One region of the Paenibacillus sp. FSL E2-0190 genome, then DNA from elsewhere that is predicted to be linked to it. Evidence: riboswitches for the same ligand, from Rfam matches in the RefSeq annotation. Region 1 holds a riboswitch; each other region holds the start of a gene.
The links. A riboswitch is a leader RNA that binds a small molecule or an ion and turns the genes downstream of it on or off. The one in region 1 is predicted to bind cobalamin.
Positions count from the first base shown of each region.

Region 2: it holds a riboswitch for cobalamin, as region 1 does, so the genes downstream of both, NST25_RS02380 (anaerobic ribonucleoside triphosphate reductase) here and NST25_RS03900 (S-layer homology domain-containing protein) in region 1, are expected to answer to the same signal.
Region 3: it holds a riboswitch for cobalamin, as region 1 does, so the genes downstream of both, metE (5-methyltetrahydropteroyltriglutamate--homocysteine S-methyltransferase) here and NST25_RS03900 (S-layer homology domain-containing protein) in region 1, are expected to answer to the same signal.
Region 4: it holds a riboswitch for cobalamin, as region 1 does, so the genes downstream of both, NST25_RS04560 (DUF4430 domain-containing protein) here and NST25_RS03900 (S-layer homology domain-containing protein) in region 1, are expected to answer to the same signal.

Region 1 covers NZ_CP150306.1:903,294-909,041, forward strand. Annotated here, with positions in the region: gene NST25_RS03895 (cellulase family glycosylhydrolase) at 1-1,481, opposite strand, end outside; cobalamin riboswitch at 1,823-2,024, shown strand; gene NST25_RS03900 (S-layer homology domain-containing protein) at 2,187-5,748, shown strand, end outside.
Region 2 covers NZ_CP150306.1:543,635-549,382, reverse strand. Annotated here, with positions in the region: gene NST25_RS02395 (hypothetical protein) at 324-491, opposite strand; tRNA gene NST25_RS02390 (tRNA-Thr) at 724-795, opposite strand; gene NST25_RS02385 (MTH1187 family thiamine-binding protein) at 888-1,196, opposite strand; cobalamin riboswitch at 1,575-1,810, shown strand; gene NST25_RS02380 (anaerobic ribonucleoside triphosphate reductase) at 2,052-4,037, shown strand; gene nrdG (anaerobic ribonucleoside-triphosphate reductase activating protein) at 4,034-4,549, shown strand; gene NST25_RS02370 (ribonucleoside-diphosphate reductase subunit alpha) at 4,605-5,748, shown strand, end outside.
Region 3 covers NZ_CP150306.1:5,037,711-5,043,458, reverse strand. Annotated here, with positions in the region: gene NST25_RS22315 (FtsX-like permease family protein) at 1-364, shown strand, start outside; gene NST25_RS22310 (DedA family protein) at 382-1,005, shown strand; gene NST25_RS22305 (undecaprenyl-diphosphate phosphatase) at 1,056-1,916, shown strand; cobalamin riboswitch at 2,016-2,222, shown strand; gene metE (5-methyltetrahydropteroyltriglutamate--homocysteine S-methyltransferase) at 2,377-4,680, shown strand; gene NST25_RS22295 (DUF1540 domain-containing protein) at 4,827-4,979, opposite strand; gene NST25_RS22290 (DUF4349 domain-containing protein) at 5,408-5,748, shown strand, end outside.
Region 4 covers NZ_CP150306.1:1,072,370-1,078,117, reverse strand. Annotated here, with positions in the region: gene NST25_RS04565 (methyl-accepting chemotaxis protein) at 103-1,809, opposite strand; gene NST25_RS04560 (DUF4430 domain-containing protein) at 2,011-4,575, opposite strand; cobalamin riboswitch at 4,745-4,948, opposite strand; gene NST25_RS04555 (glycosyltransferase) at 5,076-5,748, opposite strand, start outside.

The DNA of each region.
Region 1 (5,748 bases):
GCAAGCTGGTTACCATTAAAGGTGGTCGGAATGGCAAAGGATTCAGTCGTGCCTTTTGCATCGCTTAATTTAGCTGTGTCATACACAATCACCTTAAGTCTCCACGCAACACCCTTGTTGAATTTCAGAGTCAGCACGGCATTTTCACCGTATTTTTGGGAAGCTGTGAGCTTTTTAAGTTGGCTGGCTTTGAGGATGAGCTCCTCACCATTTAAGGTGTAATCTTTACCTTTGGTCAGATACTTTCCGTTGGCACTAATGGTGGTTAGCTTATTTCCGTTCAGGTTCAGCTTAACCTTGGTATCTTTGATTTGTGCACCTTTTTTTAGGTAGACCAAATCGCTTTCGGTGCTGGAGGAACGCTCCTTCAGACCAGACATTAATACATTGTGGAGTTCAGGATCAGACCACTTATAAGTTTTACGGTTGAAATGCTGCCCGTTATCCCAGAGCATGGAAGTCATTTTCTTTTCTTTCAAATAATAAGTCAGATACTCAAAGAATTTAAGCTTCTCGCCCTGTTCAATCACACCCGTGTCTTTATCGAAACCTAATAAACCAAATTCGCCGACGATGACAGGGATGCCTTTAGCTACAAATGTATTGTAAACGTTATCAAAAGTTTGAGTGATATCGTTTTTTGTATCTTTTTCAAACGTGGTGTAGCCGGCAATGTTCACACTAAAAGGCCAGAAGCCATAGAAGTGAACGGTCGCAATAATATTTGGATCGTTCAGAGCCGTAATCGTCTTATAGAGATGATCCATTCTTGTTTGCGTAGGTGAAGACTCTAATGAAGGTAATACAAGTGGGCGGAGGTCGTTTTTCCCACCGGATTTCCGCACGATTTGATAGAAAGAGTTATTAAGTTCAGTAAGCATTTGCTCCATTTTTGCTTCGTCTGTGCTTCCACCATCGGTGAACCGAGGCTCATTTATGCTCTCGAACATCAGCTTATCGGATTTGTCCTTGAAGCGATCGGCAATTTGAGTCCAGGCTGCATCATAACGCGCCAGCGTTTCATCGTGTTTTTCTTCCATATGGCTTACCCATAGCCAGGAATCATGATGGACATTAATCATGACATAAAGCTTGGCGTCCAGTGCCCAGCCGACAACTTCTTCCACACGGTCGAGGTAGGCCTTTTCTAGGGTATAGTCTGGTGCCGCACCCATGTGAGTATCCCAGGTCACAGGAATCCGAATGCTTTTATAGCCTTGAGCGGCGATCTTTTTAATAAGATCTTGGGTCACACGTGGATTGCCCCAGGAGGTTTCATCCTCACCTGTAGCATCTAAAGTATTGCCAAGGTTCCATCCGGGCTGCATTTCGTCTACATAGGATTGGATCTTACTCTTTGGCGCTGCCTTAGCTTGTTGCTCGTCCTTAGTTGCAGCTGCGGCCATGGATGAGAACAGAGAGAGCAGAAGAGCGGTGACAAGTGTCAATGATAAGAAGGATTTCTGGATTCGCGTAGTCATTGAATTCTCCTTTGTGAGATAAATTTAGGATGCTTGGACCTGGCTTTGACGCTGTACTCGGTGGTTAGATGAACACAAACACCTCCAGTTTTATTTTGTAAACGCTTTCTGAATATACCCTAACATAGAATACACTTAGCGAGTACCTTACTAATTTGTGGTAAATTCATATAAGAATTAGTGATTTAAATTAATTTACCCCACAGTTGGATAAAGAAATTATTTGAATAACCCTACTCGTAGAAATTGGTTATTCAATAGGATTATCTCTAGCTGCCCGTTATACAAAAAAGAAATATAACATGACAAAAGCATATATATTAGATATGATGAAGCATGAAAATTTAAAATTAGAAATAGGTGCCAACTATGAATGTTGCGGAAGTACAATCATAGATTGGTTAAATGGAAAGCGGGTGTGAATCCCGCGCGGTCCCGCCGCTGTGAAAGAGGAGTCCTTGCAAAATGCCACTGGGAAACTGGGAAGGCAGCAAGGGTGATGATACTTGAGCCAGAATATCTGCCTTTTTCTGTTACACCATCAAACTCTACGATCGATAGAGAGGTGCTTGAATAGTGTTTGCCAGCTATTATTGTGGTTCACTATCTTAACCTCTTGACGTTTATGTTGAGTGGTTTTTTTGTGGTTATGAGAAAGTTTATTCTGTTTTTTATCATAGGTATGAAGGGAAGGGTTATGGAAAAATGAAGAAAAATAAGTTTTTAGCGTGGTTACTTATTGTAGCTGTATTTATTACGACATTCTCTACAAGTGTAATCCCGGCTCAAGCAGATGGAGCAAGCTCTACCCTTAAAGGGTATGTATCTGTATCCGTGGAGAAATTCACCTTAGGCCAAGGGTATATTAAGGAACCTATTAAAGTTCCGATTTATGAAGGCGATAATGGCGCATCTTTAATAACACGTGCGCTAGGTGATGGGAATTATAGATATTTAGGAAATATAGATAGTGGTTTTTATTTATCAGAAGTTAAAGATAGTGGCAGAAGCGAAGTCAATATTCCACAATATATTTTAGATATGATTTCAGCCGATGGGAATACAGTCGGCACTAAAGCAGACTCAGAGTGGTTAAGTCAGTTTGACTACACCTCCATGTCGGGTTGGATGTATGCAGTAAATAATGTGTTTCCTCCGTTTGGGATGACCGATTATAAGCCTCAAGACGGTGACATCATTCGAACTCAGTTCACCACTTATGGCTATGGTTCTGATCTTGGCGGCTGGGGGGAAATCCCAGTTCAACTTGCCAATAAGGATGCTTTAACTGCGGAAATCGCCGAGATTAACAGTGCCCCTAATAAAGAAACTATTTTGGACAGACCAGTAGTGCAATCGGCAGTTTATGAAGCCTATTCCGTGCTCGAAAACATGGCAAGCTCTCAAATAAGTGTAGATCATGCGCTTGTCGGTCTTAATAATGCATTAGACATAGAACCCCCTGTTATTACAGTAAGTGGCATACAAGATAAACAGGAAGTATCCAATAAAGAAATAAGCTTCAAAGTAGCTGTCACAGACAATGTATATAGTGACATTACTCCAGAAGTGAAGCTGAATGGAGTTACTTTATCACCTGCAAATGGGGAGTACAAAGCTACTCTGAATTCAGGCAGTAATGCAATTACTGTAACGGCTCTTGACGGAGCTGGAAACAAAACAAATGTAACTTATCAGGTTACTTACAAACTGGAAACTACAGTTGCCGTCAAACAACAGTTAGATAAAAACCTTGCTTATATTTTAAATACTGTAAAGAATCCAACGTTTGGAACAGGCAGCGGAGAATGGTCGATCCTTTCTCTGGCCCGGGCGAACTATACAGTACCTAACGGTTATTACGATCTTTATTACAACAATGTAGCTACGAAAATAGCATCAACCATTAAAGAGGATGGAAAACTCGACGCCAATAAAAGCACAGAGAATTCCAGAGCAATATTAGGACTTACCTCTATCGGAAAAGATATCACAAATGTTGCGGGATATGATCTGAGAAAAGCACTCGCTGATTATCAATATATCCAAAAGCAAGGCAATAATGGTCCGATTTTTGCTCTGATCGCGTTAGATAGCCATAACTATGAGATTCCTGTAGTTGATGGAGTTACAGAACAGACCACAAGAGAAAAACTAGTTCAGTATATTTTAGATAAAGAGGTTAAAAAAGGTACAGCAGAAGCTGGTGGCTGGGCATTAGGCGTAACTAAAGCCGATGTCGATATGACTGCGATGGCGATGCAAGCTCTTGCACCTTATTATGCATCCCGTGATGATGTAAAAGCCGCCGTGGATCGGGCCATCCAATGGCTGTCCGATAACCAAAACAATCAAGGCGGATTTACAAGCTGGGGAAGCACTAGCAGCGAAAGTATCTCGCAGGTAATTGTAGCCTTAACTGGTGTAGGCGTAGATCCGCACACTGACGCTAGATTTGTTAAAAGTGGAAATTCGCTTATTGATGCATTACTTAGCTTTGCTGCACCTGAGGGTGGATTTAAGCATATCCTCACAGGCAAAGTAGACAATATGGCAACGGACCAAGGTACGTATGCACTTGTGTCCTATGATCGTCTGATCAATCATAGCAACCGTCTCTTTGATATGAATGATGTGCAACTGGAACAACCAGAAGAACCGGGGCCTGGGCAACCAGAGGGTCCGAAAGAACTTCCGTTACCTTCTGGGGAGAACCCGAAAGTTGAAATCCCAAATGACGCTAATGATTATATCGTTCCGATCAGCGCTGGAGATAGCAACAAAGAAATCACAGTAGCTATTTCGGAAGAAAATCAATCGAAGGTTAGTGTCAATTTACCAAGTAACAGCGACCTTCCTCAGATAGAGGCCATAAAAGGTAACGTATCTGTAGTCATTCCTAAGGGTGCAAAAGTTACAAGTGGGGATGCCTCTGCGATTGAACTGATTTCAGCTTTAACCGGTGCAGAATCTGCACTAAAAGATAGTGTGAATCAGATTATTCCTGGGGACAAGAAGCTTGATAACATTCTTCAAGCATTTTCCATGGGTAGTAGTGCAAGAGTAGAATTCAGTCAATTTATTACGTTAACCTTTAAGGACCTTAAAGGAAAAGAAGCTGCTTATATTCAAAATGGCACCCCTCATGCCATTCAAAAATTTGCAAGTGATGACTTAGGTTTTGCAAGCGGTAAGTCTGAGTATGCCTATGATAGTGGAAATGACTTAATTGTAAAAACCAATCACTTCACTGACTACATTGCGTATGCTTCCAGTGCAGTACAAACACCTGGCGGCGACGGGGGTAACGGTAATGGTAGCGGAAATGGTGAAGGAAATGGCGGCAGCAATGGTGGCGGAACCACTCCATCGAAACCATATGTAACCCTGTCCGTGGATAAGCTTACAATTAATAAGGGATATGTTGTTCCATCTGTACAGGTAGAGCTACAATCTGGTGACACGGTGTGGTCTGTACTAAAAAGAACATTAGATAGCCGCGGTATCGAATATCGAGATTCTTGGAGCGGTAAATATGGAAGTGTGTATGTAGAATCGATCGCAGGCGACGGTGAATTTGACCATGGCAGCGGCAGTGGATGGATGTATAATGTGAATGGAGTCTATCCTGATTATGGTGCATCTTCATATAAACTAAGTGCCGGGGAAAGAATTCAGTGGCGTTATACTACGAATTTGGGTGTGGATCTAAATGCACCGATACCAACTACAAGCCCTACTCCAACCCCAACGCCTAAGCCTGGTGCTACTCCTGCTCCTGGTGGGGGAGCTAATCCGGAAGCCGGCGTTGATCCAAATGTGAGTCCATCTCCAACAGTGACTCCTAAGGATCCTAACCAGACAAATGATATTAAACAACTGTATACAGATGCTGATAAGATCTCTTCCTGGGCTTATTCAGCGATTGAAACAGCTACAGTAAAAGGATATATCCAAGGTAGTAATGGTCAGGTGAATCCGAAAGCTTATATCACAAGAGCGGAGTTCACTAAGATTCTCGTTTCTGCATTAGAACTTGATATTAAGAGTGATAAAGGTATTACCTATAAGGATGTCGCTCTAGGTGATTGGTTCTATCCATATGTGAATGCTGCGCATAAGGCAGGTCTAATCACAGGCTTTAATAATGAATTTAAGCCAAATGACAAGATTACTCGTGAGCAGATGGCAGCAATTATCGTCAGAGCATTGGCCATCCCGGCGACGAAGCCAGGAACAGCGATTAAAGATATCAACACCGTATCGG
Region 2 (5,748 bases), 360 kb from region 1:
CTGATGATGGCAGGCCAAGCGCTTTATAAAGTTTTCTTTATGTGTATTTATACTTTAGGAGCGTGGTTATCTATGAAAATTAATATTACCGCACATTTTAACATTGATATTACTTTATCTCTTCATCTGTTAGCCGTAGCCAGTCTTGCTTATGAACTCAGTTCACTGACGAGCTCGTGAAATTCGAGCGAAAAGTATCTGTACTAAGACACCTTGTGGTGTCTTTTTTATTTTTATAGTAATTACCATCTAACCGATCTGCCCCCGCAAGAGAAAGGCAGCTTATGCTGCTCCTCCTCCACCATTCTTCATTCTGATTGCTGTCAGCTTGCGCCACACCTTCCATCTGCTCGACAGTGACCACTAGTCATACCGTTTTCATTAGCGATTTCGCGCCATGTCTTATCTTCCTTGATACGTTTCTCCAGAAGAACAGGGAACGGCAGGGGCTGTCCATCATATTCGACTTCAGGAAAGATTAGGCCATTCATCAATAAATATCACCCTGGATACTTATTCACATGTTCTCCCCAACTTGCAGGAAGCTGTGCCCCGATGTATCGGAGATTCTATTCTAGGAACCCGAAAAGAAGTGGAGAAAATTGACGAGACACCCACTTTACTCGACTAAAGGTTAGAAGAATGTTAGAAGTTGATGCTTGTACAAAAAAAGGCGCAGTTCCAAAAACCCGGGAACACGCGCCACTATCGACTTTGTAAGGATGCTGGTGAAGGGAATTGAACCCCCGGCCTACGCATTACGAGTGCGTTGCTCTACCCCTGAGCTACACCAGCTTAACGCTGTTTTTCTGCCAAACAAAAAATATTATACAACTTTCAGCCAGAAACGCAAGCCTATTCTCCCTGTTTTCCGCCCTTCTAAACTGCTAATCCACCTGTAGCTTACGCTCCACAGACTCTAACTTTCCACGGCTAGTAGAGGGTTTATCGCGGCGGTCGTCTATTTTAAGTGAGGTAGAGACACGTTCTGCACCTGCGGAAAAAGGAGACTCATGCAAAGCTTCTACCGCGGCAAAAATGCGTTGCAGAGGCCCTTCGATGATCGTCCCCATGGACGTAAGTTCATAAGTAATCCCTTCTACTGTCTTCAGCACCCGCTGCATATCCGCAACATAGCTGCTAAGACTGGTACTGCCTGTTCCAATTGGAATAACTGTAACTTCAGCAATAGGCATGAGAATACCTCCTCGAAATTTTATAGTAGCTGTCTCCTTCCATTGTAACAATTCCACCGCTCTGTCACAAACTAAGCAAGATTATCCTCCCTTATCTCTTCTATTTCTTCTGATTACTCCAAAATATGACTTTGGGCTAAGGGTATTTTCTCATGAGCAAATTCTAGGGTCATCTGCACTATATTTATGGACTCTTTGTGGCATCTTTTCGGACAATTTATGAATCATTTCGCATCTCCCTGTGGATCAATTGTGGATTACTTATGGACAGCCTGTGGATCATTTGTGGAGTACTTTTAAAGAACCCGCTCCCCGCGCGGGTTTTCTAAAAAACTGTTTACAAACACAACATCTTGGGTTATTTTTATCTAACGACAACAAAATATAGTGGAGACAGGCGCTTTGATCCTTAACCGGATTTAGAGCTTAATAGGGAAGCGCGGTGAGAATCCGCTGCGGTCCCGCCACTGTAACCGGATGGCCTTCTTAAGCTTCTGGGAAGCTTGAGAATCCACATCTCCCGGCAAATGCCACTGAGGGTTAGGAACACCCTTGGGAAGGCGCCGAGAGATCCCACGGAAGCCAGGAGACCTACCTGTTTCGACGACACCAACTATTGATGCCTGCGAGGAACAGGGATGGTGTCCGCATGCGGTCATCTACGTAGAGACCTCTGCAAATATCCGTGTGGATATTTACATAACGCATCGGGCATTTTCTGCCATCCTCGGGTAGGGGATGCTTTTTTTATGTAATCTGAACAAATATACGACTGCTTATAGCAGTCCAACTTCTTATGGATATATGGATTTGATGATAGATGTTTTTCTTTTATACTGAGAGGAGAGCTGTACAATGACGTTGTTGGAGAGACAATTTAATGGAGTAGAAAATGCACGGGAAGTTCTTTTAGAAGAGCTCATTGATTTAGGCCGGGATATTATCGACAGTCGGGATATGGACCTATTGCGCGAGAATGCCAATTTGAATGGAGAGAGTTTCTCCGGTAAAATGAGCAAGTTCGGCAGTGAATATTCAAAATGGTACGCCCGCAATTTTACGATGCCGCCACAGCTAGTGCAGGCTATTGATGACAATGTCGTCTATGTGCATGATCTGGATCAATACGCGATTGGAACGACGAACTGTATTTTTATCCCGTTTGATAAACTTCTCCGTGAAGGTTTCAATACCGGCAACGGCAGCGTTCGTCCTCCGAACTCAATAATGACAGCTATGTCTCTGGTAGCGATTATTTTCCAATCCCAGCAAAATGCTCAATATGGTGGTGTATCCGCCAATAAACTCGATTACGATCTGGCACCTTATGTAACCAAATCCTTCGCCAAGCTGTTCCGCAAGGGTCTGGATTATTTTGAAGAAGGACAAGCTGACGAATCTTTGGGCGAGATTACGATGAGCCGGACCGATCTGGCGGAGTCATATCCAAGAGCGTTCCGTTTTGCACTAAAGGAAACCGAAATCGAAACCCTGCAAGCGGCTGAAAGTATGGTACATAATCTGAATACCATGTCCAGCCGATCCGGTGGACAAATACCGTTTACCAGCATCAACTACGGTACTTGTACTTCACCAGAAGGTCAGCTTGTGATCAGTTCTCTGCTAACCGCAACTATGAACGGACTTGGCAGCGGAGAAACACCAGTGTTCCCGATTCAAATCTTCAAATGCAAGCAAGGAATCAATCAACAGCAAGGCGATCCTAACTATGAACTGTTCCTAAAAGCAGCTGAATGTTCTGCGCGCAGACTATATCCAAACTTCGCTAATCTGGACGCTCCGCTCAACTTGCAGTATTATGATTCAAGTGATCCTGATACGGAGTTCGCTACAATGGGCTGCCGAACCCGAGTGCTCGGTGACCGTTTTGGGCGTAATCATTGCTCTGGGAAGGGCAACCTTTCCTTTAATACACTAAATCTGGTTCGGCTAGGTCTGGCACACGGCACAGTAACAGGCAGACGTACCGTCGCAGATGAAGCTGGCTTCTATGAAGATCTAAATCATTATATGGATATTGCGCTGGAAGGACTTCTCCATCGCTTCCACATCCAAACCGCACAAAAAGCTAAAGCTTCCGATTTCATGATGCGAGAAGGCGTTTGGGAAGGCGGCGAACATCTTGCACCCGATGACACTGTAGGCGATCTGCTGAAGCATGGCAGTCTGTCTCTTGGCTTCATCGGTATGGCGGAATGTATGAAAGCTATGTACGGCAAACACCATGGCGAGGATATGGAAGTTCATGCCAAGGCGCTGGCTATCGTGCGTCATATGCGGGACTATTGCGATCGGAAAAGTGAGGAACTGGATCTTAACATCACCCTGTTCGCAACTCCAGCAGAAGGTTTGTCCGGTAAATTCACCAAAGTTGACCGCAAGGTACTGGGTTCCATTCCGGGCGTAACCGACCGTGAATATTATACGAACTCTTTTCACATCCCTGTATACTTCGATCTGGGTGCTGCTCAGAAGATCAGCTTGGAAGCTCCTTTCCATGAATACTGCAATGCCGGGGCTATTTCTTATGTCGAATTAAACGGCAATGCCCGCAACAACCCATCGGCTTTTATCAAAATCATTAAATATGCGCTCGAACAACAGGTCAGTTATTTCAGCATTAACCATCCGATTGACCGCTGCTCCAGCTGTGGATACGAAGGCGTAATTGGGACAAACTGTCCTTCCTGCAACGCAAATGAGAATGACGTGCACATCCGCCGTTTGCGCAGAGTTACAGGTTATTTAACCGGCGACTATCAGACCCGCTTTAATGCCGCCAAACAAGCTGAAGTTCGGGATCGCGTTAAGCATCTATGAATATTTGCGGTTACTATCCGGAGTCGATTAACGAGGGAGAGGGCATGCGGGCCGTCCTCTTTCTCAGCGGCTGCCGCCATCGTTGCCCGGGATGTTTTAATCCCGAGACATGGAACTTTAAATATGGAGAAGTCTTCACCTTAGAACGACAACATGAAATCATTGCAGAAATCGCCGCTAACCCTTTGCTGGATGGTCTGACACTGGCAGGCGGCGATCCTTTTTTCTCAGCAGAAGAGTTGCTGGGGTTCATTCATGAGCTTCGCACTGTACTGCCAGGGTTCTCAATCTGGATTTACAGTGGTTATACGTACGAAGAACTTACAGCCCTTCCCGGTACGCCGGAGTGGAATCTACTTAAACAGTGTCAGGTGTTAATAGATGGAAGATTTGTAGAAGAACTGAAAGATACTACGCTTCTCTACCGGGGAAGCTCCAACCAACGCATTATCGACATTCCGGCCAGCATGAACGGCTCGGAGGTCTTTCTGTGGCAGCCTGCTGCGCTATAATATATCAATTTTTGATATTGAAAATTAATTTGAAATAAGAAGGGATGAACTAACCATGCCGCAATTCGTAGTAAAACCGGATAATCGCCAACTGGCTTTTGATGAGAACCGTCTTTCCGTCTACGCTGACCGTATTCTGGAAGGTCTCGATCAACTAAATAAAGAAACTTTGCTGCGTGGAGTGAATTCCAAACTGCGTCGTGACTCGGTAAGCGGAGAAGAAATCAGCAACGCCTTCACCATGAGCGCTCTAGAGCTTGTAACAAAAGAAGAGCCTAACTGGAAGTTCGCAGCTGCCCGCGCCCTTCTGACTACCCTTTATAAAAAAGCTGCCGTCCATCGCCGCTACAAAGCTTATCCAGAAGAGCCTTACGGTGAATTGTATCCACTAATTACGGATCTCGTGAAAAAAGGAATCTATCGCGAAGAACTTCTAAGTCATTACACCAAAGAACAAATTATCGAACTAGGCGGGTGTATCGATTATACACGCGACCTTTTGTTTGACTATATCGGTCTGCTTACGCTATCCGACCGTTATTTGGCGCATGATTTTGACGGCCGTGTAATGGAGCTTCCACAAGAACGTTATATGATTATTGCTATGTACCTGATGCACCGTGAGCCAGCTGAGAAACGTCTTGAGCTTGTAAAAGAAGCTTATTGGGCTATGAGCAACATCTATATGACTGCTGCTACACCTACAATGTCCAATGCCGGCAAAAAGGTCGCTGGACAGCTATCCAGCTGCTTTATTGATACTGTAGACGATTCCCTAGAGGGTATCTTTGACTCCAATACAGACGTAGCACGTCTAAGCAAAATGGGTGGCGGCATCGGCGTTTACCTTGGAAAAGTACGAGCACGTGGTTCGGATATCCGTGGCCACAAGAACACAAGCTCCGGCGTAATCCCTTGGATTCGCCAGTTGAACAATACAGCAGTCAGTGTAGACCAGTTGGGCACACGTAAAGGTGCTGTAGCTGTTTATCTTGATGTATTCCATAAAGATATTCTCGCTTTCCTCGATCTTAAGCTGAACAACGGTGACGAGCGCATGCGTGCACATGACGTGTTCCATGGCGTCTCCCTGCCTGACCTGTTCATGGAAGCTGTAGAATCGCGCAGCCATTGGAACCTCTTCTGCCCTCATGAGGTGAAAAAGGTCATGGGCTGGACAGATAAAAATGGCCGTCCAC
Region 3 (5,748 bases), 2.9 Mb from region 1:
GCTTTTTGCTTCCTTGCTGGTGGGTACTGTCTTTTTTATCGCGGCAGGCAGCTTTCTTTACTTCCGGTTATATACCGATCTTGATCATGATCGCAATCAATATTCCACTTTGTCCAAGATGGGACTTACGGATAAAGAACTCAATCGAATAGTTACGATTCAGCTGTCTTTGTTGTTTTTTGTGCCGGTCGGAATAGCTATTTTACACAGTGTGTTTGCCTTTATTGCGCTTCAACGGTTGTTCTACTTATCTATCGCAACGGAGACAGGCGCGGTGTTACTCGGATATTTGGCTGTTCAAGGACTATACTTCTTTTTTATTCGCAGCCGCTATTTACGCAACCTGAAGAAGAACTTGATATGAGAAATGGGGGTAACAAGATGCAAGCATGGATTACAGATTTTATGGAGCAGTTTGGTTACTTCGGTATTTTTCTGATGCTGGCCTTTGAAAATATATTTCCACCAATTCCTTCAGAAGTGATCCTGCCCTTTGGAGGATTTATGACGACTACGACGAGCTTGACGATCCCTGGTGTAATCATTGCTGCCACGGCTGGTTCACTACTGGGTGCAGTAATTCTCTATTATATTGGCCGATTATTGGATGTGAGCCGGTTAGAGAAACTGGTTGAACGCTGGGGTAGCCTAATTAGGGTCAGTAAAAAAGATATCCACAAGGCTGACGCCTGGTTTGATAAATATGGCTACTGGACTGTATTGTTTTGTCGGATGGTTCCGCTGGTCCGCAGTCTGATTTCGATTCCGGCGGGAATGTCGGGCATGAAATTTGGAGTATTTATGATCTTCACAACGATTGGCACATTGGGATGGAATTTGCTGCTTGTGCTTATTGGCGCGGTATTGGGCGAATCCTGGGAAGACATTGCCGTGTACATGGATGTGTACTCCAATGTAGTCTATGTACTAATTGCTGGCGGATTAGTTATTCTTGGGTTTCTGTACTTCCGCAAACGCAGCCGGAGAATGAACACTGAGGGCTAAGCGGGTAGTGGACTGATAATAGAAATGACTATTAAAAAGGAGGGAAACACATGGAGCTATTAACGATTATTAAAGCCATTATTTTGGGGCTTGTTGAAGGTTTAACCGAATTTGCTCCAGTATCCTCCACGGGTCATATGATTATTGTTGATGATATGTGGCTGAAATCACAGGAGTTATTTGGACAATATACAGCAAATACCTTCAAAGTAGTTATTCAACTGGGTTCAATATTAGCGGTTGTTGTGATCTTTAGAAATCGGTTCATTGATTTGTTAGGCTTAAAGCGTTTCAGCCGTAAGCAGTTGGATCCTGTAACAGAGGAGCTACCGCAGTTGGAGCAGGGCGGGCATCTCAAGCTGACTCAGGTTCTGGTAGGGTTAGTGCCTGCAGGTGTGTTAGGTGTTCTGTTTAATGATTATATTGATGAGCATTTATTCTCTACCTCAACAGTGTTAATTGGTCTAGTGATTGGGGCTATATTAATGATTATTGCCGATCTGTTTGGGCCGAAGAAGATCAGAACTGAGAGTGTAGATCAGATTACATACAAACAGGCACTTGGTGTAGGTCTTGTACAGTGTTTTTCGTTATGGCCTGGATTTTCACGCTCGGGCTCGACGATTTCTGGTGGAGTACTCCTCGGGATGAGCCATCGTGCCGCTGCTGATTTTACGTTTATTATGGCAGTACCCATCATGGCAGGTGCCAGTCTGTTGTCACTGATGAAAAACTGGCAATATTTCACCATGGACGCGTTGCCGTTTTTTATTGCAGGCTTTATTAGTGCCTTCCTATTTGCGCTGTTATCGATGCGTTTCTTCTTAAAACTGATCAATCGTATCAAGCTCTTACCGTTTGCTATATACCGTATAATTCTTGCTGCTGTAGTATATTTCGTATTTTTCTAAGTCCGTTATAAGGAATCGATATAACAGAAGCCCCAGTAATCTATTGCAGATTGCTGGGGCTTTCACGTATGATGACATCAGATTAAGACACTCAAATGATGAATGATATCGGAGACAGGTGCTGACCGGAAAATAGTAATTCGGTAGGCTTAATAGGGAAATTCGGTTCGAAGCCGATGCGGTCCCGCCACTGTAACGGAAGAATCTCGAGCAACAGAGGTCACTGGCAATTTACTACTGCTGGGAAGACTGCTCAAGATGTTGACGCCGCTAGCCAGGAGACCTGCCTGTTTCAACAGCACTGCTTCACCTACGGAAGATAGGGAGGTGTTAGACGTTAACCATGGGTATATCATGGGCGTCTTTCCCTTTGACTTTTTTAGGGAAGGGCGCTCTTTTTTATAGGAAAGCAAGTAGCTTTGGAGTTTGAAATAAGAGATGGAAGAGGGAGTGTATCGAGATGACGAATAAAGTAAAAGTAAGCAATCTTGGATATCCGAGAATCGGAAAGAACCGCGAGTGGAAAAAGTCACTGGAAGCCTACTGGCAGGGGAAAATAAATGAAGAGCAATTCCGCTCCGAAATGGCAGCAATTCAGCTGCAGCATTTGAAGACCCAGCAAGAGGCAGGAATTGAGCTTATTCCGGTGAATGATTTTACTTTTTATGACCATGTGTTGGATACGGCTGTTATGTTTGGAATTGTACCTCCACGGTACACGTATGATGGCGGCGACATCGGGCTTGATCTTTATTTTGCAATGGCCCGTGGTAATGCTGAGGCTACTGCCTGTGAGATGACCAAATGGTTTAATACGAACTATCACTATATCGTTCCAGAGATCGGCACACAAACACCACGCTTGACTGAAAATAAACCTCTAGCGGCTTATCGTTTTGCTAAATCGCAGGCAGGGATTGAAGGTAAACCGGTACTTTTAGGTCTGTATACCTTCCTTAAGCTGTCCAAAGGTTACGCAGCGGCAGATATCGCCAAGATTGCTGCACGTTTTGTTCCAGTCTATGTTCAACTGCTACAGGAACTGAAGCAAGAAGGGGTAAGCTGGGTACAAATCGATGAGCCAGCGATTGTTACAGGCATAAGTAAAGAAGAATTAACACTGCTTAACTCGATATACACAGAAATTGCCGGCTCCGTGCCGGGCTTGAATATTATTTTACAGACGTATTTCGAAGCTGCTGAACCGTTGGAGGCACTGCTAGAGTTGCCTGTTCAAGGCTTGGGTCTTGACTTTGTGCACGATGGTGGAGCGAATCTGGCTTCTATCGAACGTCTTGGCTGGCCGAAGGACAAATGGCTGGGTGCCGGAATTATTGATGGACGGAACATCTGGCGTTCCGATTTAGACGCTAAGCTGCAACTGGTAGAAAAGCTCAGCGTTCATGTGCCGCTTGATCGTCTTATTCTTCAGCCTTCTTGCAGTCTGCTGCATGTCCCAGTCACCGTTCAAGGTGAGGTGAAGCAGAAGGCGACAGTTAAGAATGCGTTAGCTTTTGCCGATGAGAAGCTTGCAGAGCTTAGTTTGCTCGGAGCAGCCCTCGCAGATAAAGGAGAAGCTTCTAAAGCAGCGCTGGCCGCTAGTCGTGAAGCTATTGCAGCATTCCGCGCACTACCTGAGCGTGGCCGTAAGGATGTGGCGGAGCAAGTGCTTGCACTTGCAGCTTTGCCGGACCAACGCAGTTTGCCTTTTGCTGAACGCTTAAAGGTGCAGCAAGAGAAATGGCAGCTTCCACTTCTGCCAACCACTACAATTGGTAGCTTCCCGCAGACAGTAGAAGTGCGTCAGGCGAGATTGAAATGGCGTAAAGGGGTCTGGAATCAGGAGCGTTATGATGGATTTGTTCGTGAGCAGATCGCGGATGCAATTACCTTCCAAGAAAAGCTAGGTCTGGATGTTCTGGTCCACGGTGAGTTCGAGCGTACAGATATGGTGGAGTTTTTCGGAGAAAAGCTGGACGGATACTTGTTTACTAGTAATGGCTGGGTTCAATCCTACGGTTCCCGTTGCGTTAAGCCACCGGTGATCTACGCGGATGTTGCATTTATACAGCCTATGACTGTTAAAGAAAGTGTCTATGCACAATCGTTGACGAAGCTTCCGGTTAAAGGAATGTTGACGGGTCCTGTAACTATCCTCAATTGGTCATTTGTACGTGATGATCTCAGCCGGGAAGAGGTAGCCAATCAAATTGCTCTTGCCCTTCGCCATGAAGTAAAAGCGTTGGAAGATGCAGGCATCGAAATGATTCAAGTGGATGAGCCGGCTATACGTGAAGGACTTCCGCTTAAGGCAGAAGACCGTGAGCATTACCTGAACTGGGCAGTGAAGTCGTTCCGCGTTGCTACGAACCATGTGAAGGCTACGACACAAATTCATACGCATATGTGCTATAGCGAATTCAATGACATGATCGATTCCATATCGGCTATGGATGCTGATGTAATCTCCATTGAGACTTCACGTAGCCATGGGGAGCTGATTATCAGCTTTGAGGAGCAGGCCTATGATAAAGGAATCGGTCTTGGAGTGTATGACATCCATAGCCCGCGGGTTCCGGCTGTAGAAGAAATGACGGCGAATATCGATCGTGCGCTGCGGGTGCTGGACCCTGAACAGTTCTGGATTAATCCGGATTGCGGTCTGAAAACACGTGGCTGGCAGGAGACAGAGGATGCACTACGTAACATGGTAAGCGCTGCTGCTATTGCGAGGGAAAAGTCAGGGGTTATTGCATCAAAATAGACATAAATAAATTAGAGCCAGGGTAATTTACCCTGGCTTTTTAGTTCACTTATTTTTTTATAATCAGCTACTTGATAATAATTCTCAATCTTGTTAGAATGAAAAAGAAAAAGAAGGAACCGTGGAGGGTCCCTTCAGGCATTTACTTATTTACTTTCGAAAGTTTTGCAATCTGTTTCTTCTGCGCGTTTTGGTTCTTGGGAGCTGTGGAAAGCTACGAAGATCGATTCAGCGCTGCATTTGTTCTCTTCTGCCCAGTGGGTGCAGGAGTTAACTTCACAAACTACGTCTTTTGCCATGAGGGTTCACCTCCCCTTTTAGTAATTGATAGTATCATTCAATGAACGGCTCTGTTCAGCAAGGTGGAGCTTGTCTCAACAAAGCCGTGTCACGCCCTCATTCATTATGAATAGAGGGTATTTGGCTTTTTTTACTAGGTTAGACGTGGTAATTGTACCAAATAATGAGTTTGTAAGCAAATGAGTTCTTTAACTTTCGGGTCACCCTCCCACATCAAAAATATGTCCAATAAGAGCCGCAGAAATGCGGCTTTTTGTGTATTCAACAAGAAAAACCAAAAGAAATTTACCGAAATTCCATATTCCAGTGCAACCTTCCAAGTTTTGGGGCGTTATAGAAATGAGAGACGGAAGAGATCTGTACAGAACATGACATTCCGTAACGTTACAATGCTAGGGATAACCACTACACTTTTGGAGGAATGAGAATGCGCAAATGGGGTCTGCATTACTTATGTTTATTAATTCTTGCGGTGGTATTGGCAGGTTGTGGCTCGGGTGATAACAATTCGGCGGCAGACAAATTAGCTGGTGACGGCGGAAATACGAGTAATTCTGCTGCAGCAACCACTGAGCAATCTTCGAAAGCTACATTAGCGGATAAGAGCACCTCAGCAGAAGCTGAGACAGCAGCGGGAGGCAACGAAGCCCCAGTTGAAAAAGGTTTGACATCAGAGAACACGGATCAAGGGAACGCGGGATTCACGGGCAGTGATGTCGTGGAAGGATTGAACAAGAAGCTAATCTATCATGCCAATCTGACTATGGA
Region 4 (5,748 bases), 170 kb from region 1:
GGCTCGCACTTGCTCCCAATCTACTATAACCACAAACAGCAGAGCAGCGATCTCCGTTACTGGAGAACCGCTGCTCTGCTGGTTTTAACAATATTATGAAGCCTATAGTTTGAAGCTGGACAATGTCTTTTGCAGATCTTCTGCGAGCACCGCTAAATACTGAGCTGAAGCCGACATTTCCTCCATTGCGGATAGTTGCTCCTGACTCGCTGCACTTGTGTCCTGAACACCTTCTGCACCTTTACTAGATATAACGTTGACCTGTTCCATAGCTGCTGCAACACCTTGTGATTCCATGGCCACATGAGCAACCGCTTCTCTAATCTCCGCTGTCTGTAAGGTAGCTTCTTTAATGGAAGTCTGAATCTCATGAAAAGCTTGAGATACCAGATGACTTTGAACTACGCCATTGGTGACTAGCTCAGTACCCAAAGCCATGGATTCTACTGCGCTTTCGGTTTGCTTTTGAATATGTGTAATAATATCTGTAACCCGTAAAGAACTATTTCTAGTTGCTTCCGCCAGATTACGAATTTCTCCAGCAACTACAGCAAATCCCCGTCCATGCTCACCGGCCCGTGCTGCTTCTATAGAAGCGTTGAGCGCAAGCAGATTCGTCTGTGTAGCAATACCGTTAATCGTTGTAATAATTGTATTAATCTCTTGTGACAATGTCCCTAGATTAGAAACAATCTCCTGACTCTGAGTTACACTGAGGTCAATTTCCTTCATCTGCACAATGATTTGGTCTACAGCCTCTACTCCACGATCCGATGAACCGGAAACTACTCCCATTAGATCCGACATTTCATAGCTGCTGCCCTCTACGGCTGCAATATCATTGGTCATTGCTTTTATGGAACGTGTTGTACTGTTAATGCTCTCTGTCTGTTCATCAAATCCCGCAGCAATCTCTCCAGAAGATACAGCGATCATTTGTGAAGCCAATGAGGTCTGCTCAGCACTAGCGCTCATCTCTTCCGATGAAGCTGACAGCAGTTCTGCACTCTCTGCAATCCCTTGCATCATCTTCCGCAAGCCCTGCAGCATATTGTTAAATGAACTGTTAATTTGGCCGATCTCATCCTTAGCGGTGTACGTTGCTACCACGGTCAAATCTCCATCTTCTGCCCGCTTCATTAGTCCTTGCAGTTCTTTAAGGGGTTTTGTTATCAGTCGAATAATTGCAATACTAATTACGAAACAAATCACCCAGGCGAACGTAATCATTATAGTATTGTTTACCCGCATGCTTTTAGCGGTTGCCATGGAATCTGAATTGTGTTCATCAGCATCTTTAAGCAAAGAATCACTAATTCCTTTAAGTAGGTTGATCATTTTTTCACGGGATTCGTTAAATTCGCCTGAAAATACTTTATAGGCCTCTTGATTATGATTACTATCAGCAATCTTTATAATGTTATCCCGCTGTGCACGATAATCTGGCAAAAAGGACTCATACTCTTTGATTTTACTTACAATAGCAGGATCATTATACTGAATCGCTTTCACCTTGTTCATAAGTTCATTATTATCCTGAACCTTCACTTGGATACTCTCAGAAAGTTCTTTGTTTTTGCTGGCATTTACGCTAATCAAACGCTCCAAAAGATAGGATTCAATAGCCCGATTATTCGTACGCATCTGCCCTACGTAAGAAACAGGCAATAAATTTTCATTATATGTCTCATTTGTTTTTTCGGCCATTTGGGTCATCGTAATGATGCCTATGCCACCTACAACATTAACCATGATTACAGCGAATACCAAAAGCAACCCTATTTTGTATTTCACTTTCAAATTTTTCATCTACACTCCGCCTTCACATTATCTTATGATCTATCTATTTTTATCGGTCGGAAGGGCTAAGAGTTTGATGATTTTTTAAATATTGTGTCGAATAAAAGTATATATTGTCATAAAACGACTTTCCTCAAATATAAAAAGGACGGGCACCCGATCCGCTATTACTCCGAATCCCTGTGCCCGCCTACTCAAACTTCCTCTTCCTTATTCTCCAGAGGTATAGTACCAGTACAAAGTATCACCGTTCTGCAAAATATAACTGTCTGCACTGATGCTTGGATCCGCATCCCGGTTCGTTTTATACTTCCATCCGCTGCTTGGGCCTCCATCAAATTCAGCCAACCCGTCAATAGATTTCACGTAGATGCTTCCAGCGTTGCCGGATGATACTACCTTAGTCCCTAATTGACTGACTAGTAAGCTATAAGCCGTTTCGCCCTCTTTTAGAGCTACTGTTGTACTGGCTAGGATGGTTCCTTTCCGGCTATCTCCAATCACTGAGAGGGTAGCGGTAGCTTTTGCTGGAGCAATAACAGACGATCCGACAGTCAGAGACTGAGTATAACGCGCTACGCTCGGTACGCTGTCTTTAGCATAACCGGTAACAGTCAGTGTATAGCTATTTGCCGGGAGACCCCCATCAACAACAGCTACACCTTGTTCATTCGTGATTACCTTCTTATCACCAATCGAAACCTGCACACCTGCAGCTGGTGAGGTAACCGGATCAGAAGTGAAGCTGTCCTGATTCCACACCCACTTTTTCTGTGAAACCTTTACAGTAAAAGCTTCATTAGCTTTTGGCTGTGATGGGGTAAGCACCACAGCATCTACAACCTGTGTATTTTCTCCTGCATAATAGACAAGCACACGATCGGATTCCTGTAGTTCGAACGCATCCATACCCACACTTGGATATATCCACTCCCCGCCGCGTGATACCACGAAGCTCCACCATCCGTCGTAAGTACCTTGCGAAACTCCATGGATACCTGATACAAAGTTGCCATAAGACGATTTGGTGATATCTACTTTAAAATCATCGGTAGACCCTAGTTGTTGCAATGCTTCAAGGGCATTGGAGGCTTTTAAAGTCCCCTCACTAATCAACCCTTCCGGGCCTTCAACGGTAAGCGAAGCTGTTACATTCTTAGAAATCACCTTTAGAGCTTTTGTATATTTAGCAATCGTTGGGGCTTTGCCTTCACGGTAGCCAGTTACAGTCAGTGTATAGTCACCTGCGGGCAGATTTCCTGAGAATACGGCCTCACCTTTAGCATTCGTCGTTACCTTGTGAGCTCCAATTTGGACCTGAACACCCGCAGCTTTTGCAGTTACAGGAGAGGAAGTATTCGTAGCAGCGTCCCATTTCCACGTCTTACTAGTTACAGTGACGGTAAAAGAATCGCCCTCTTTAAGATTTGCTTTGGAAAGCGTAACGGAATCCACAAGCTTAGTGTCGTCTCCGGCATAATAAACCAGTACCTGATCTGAATCTTTAAGTACAAAATCACTCATGCCTACATCGGGATTAATCCATTTTCCGTCACGCGATACAACATACATCCATCCGTCATAACCACCAAAGCTTCCAGCAGCAATATTTCCGATGCCAGTCACATAACTGCCCGAAGGATTCGTGATCGGCAAGTTCGTTTGAAGCGCCAGCTTCTCTAACGCTCCAAGTGCGTTGCCAGCATAGGCGTACCCTTGTGCCAACGTGGCCTGTGGTCCCTCAATCGTTACTGGAGCGTAGATGAGTGAGCTCTGAATGGAGGATTTGGAAAAATCGTATAGCTTACTGTTGCTTCCTTTATACAGCAAATTATAGGCAACCAGCGCCTGAAGCCCTTGCTCTGTCGCCAGAGTATTACTGCTTCCACCACGGCTATGGGTGAAGCTACCATCAGCTAGACGATAGCTGAGCAGGTTCTCCATTAGATCCACTTTGTTTTTGGTGTATTCTAATCCACTAGGATCAACTCCGAAGGATGTGAGTCCAAGGATTGCTTGTGCGCTACTTTCAGCACTGTCACCGTAACCCCCATGGCTATCTTGAGCTGCAGATAACCAAGCTACGGCTTGTAGCCCTGCTAAGTAGGCTTCGGGATTATTTTTATGTGCCGCCAGAGCCGTCAAGGTTATCGCTGTCATATCAGGCTCACTTGCGCCTGAGGTTAGTGCAAAGCCCCCATCCGGATTCTGTTTGGAGAGAATCTCCGTAAGGAGCTTATCCGCCGTCCATTTCGCGTCACTTGGGATATTATATTTACCAGAATCCAGCGCAAGTAAAGCATATACCGGATTATTAAGCGTCTGTTCACTGAGCTTGCTATTATTATAAATTTTCTCAATCAGATTATAGCCAGGAGTCGTTCCGTTACCAGCAAAGCTAGTAGGATCTGCACCAATCGCTCTCACTGCGAGCACGATTCGAGCATAATCGGTTACATTGGTGAAATCGCCAGCTGCATCCTTTACTTTTTTCTCAAGCTCTGAAAGGTAACTAGCCGGCAGCTTGTACCCTCCTTGCGCTAATCCAATGGCTTGCCAATCCGATTGCACGCCACCTTTCAAGAGATATTCTGCAGCCGCATAAGTCGCATCCGCAACATTAATCCGCTCCGCAGCAGTTGCCTCCAGACCGGCGCCAGCGCTCGCTTCTGCAAATATTTGTCCTGCCGGAGCAAGAGATGTTCCTAGAATTGAAATGACCATGAATAAGGCCAGCCCAAGTGCTACAAACTTGGAAGACATGATTTTCTTCATTGTTTAACCTCTTTCTGTATAAGAATGGGTACTGCCGGGAATAAGATGCATAACATAAAGACCGCCCCTTTGGAGGGCGGTCAGGGAAGATTACAAATCGAGGCTGCGGCGCTTGCTTCCTGCCAACAGTCCATCTGTATATGTTCCACATTCTTACCCCACGAAGAATAGAAACGCTCACGAAAAAGGCAGGTCTCCTGGCTAATGCTTCATCGCTGTTCTTCACCTTCCCACCCTACCTTCGGGGCAGTGGTTTATAGAAGAAACGCTCCGCACATACAGTGGCGGGACCGCGCCGGACTCTTGCACCGGACTTCCCTTTTAAGCAGACGACTAGATTGATAGAGTCTGCACCTTTTCCAGTATGTAGTATCTTATTTTGACATCCATAATCATATCTATTAATACATAGCATGTCTATAGAAAAGCTTAGTATGGGCAGCAAAAAAATGAACAGCAATACGCCACCTTCCGGTAGTTATTGCTGTTCAGAAAGCTTGTTATTCGACTGTTCCATCCGGACTTGCAGTCGGGGAGGGTTCAGCACTTGAATCAGAAGCTGGTGGAATATTAGGGTCGGGATCTACGATCAATGTAAATCTTCCGGCTTTGATCATACTTTTCTCTAGAATTGTCGCTCCAGGCTCCAATGTAACCTCAACCTGATAGGAAGGTTGTTCACCTTCAGTCACAGCTGTTGCGGAAGGCAACCCAGTGCTGTCCTCAGTATTAGAGGAAGGCGTAGGAGACGGAGATGCATCAGCTACAGCATTAGTAGCATCTGCACCTTCTGCTGTTCCTCCAGTAGTGCCAGCGGCATCTGACTCGTCAGCAGCGTTTCCCTCATCCGTCCCATCCGTTGACGGCACTGGACAAGTCCCATTTGTAGCAGCGACCTTAAAGCTTTTATCTATCTCTGTAGACGAAGACATTAAACTAATCTCAGTCGGTTGAAACTGCACACAGTCATCTGCACTTGCGAAGGTGAACACCAATATGCTGCTCCCCTTATCTCCTTCGACGCTCTGATCCTTCAAGTATACTGAAGCTGGAGGCAGCATATTGCCTGCACTCTGAACAGGGGTCGGCTCAGGGCTTGTCCCCGGCAGAGCCGTCTTCGTATCATCCGGACGCAGCATACTGAATACGATAATTGCAATAATCACCAGAATA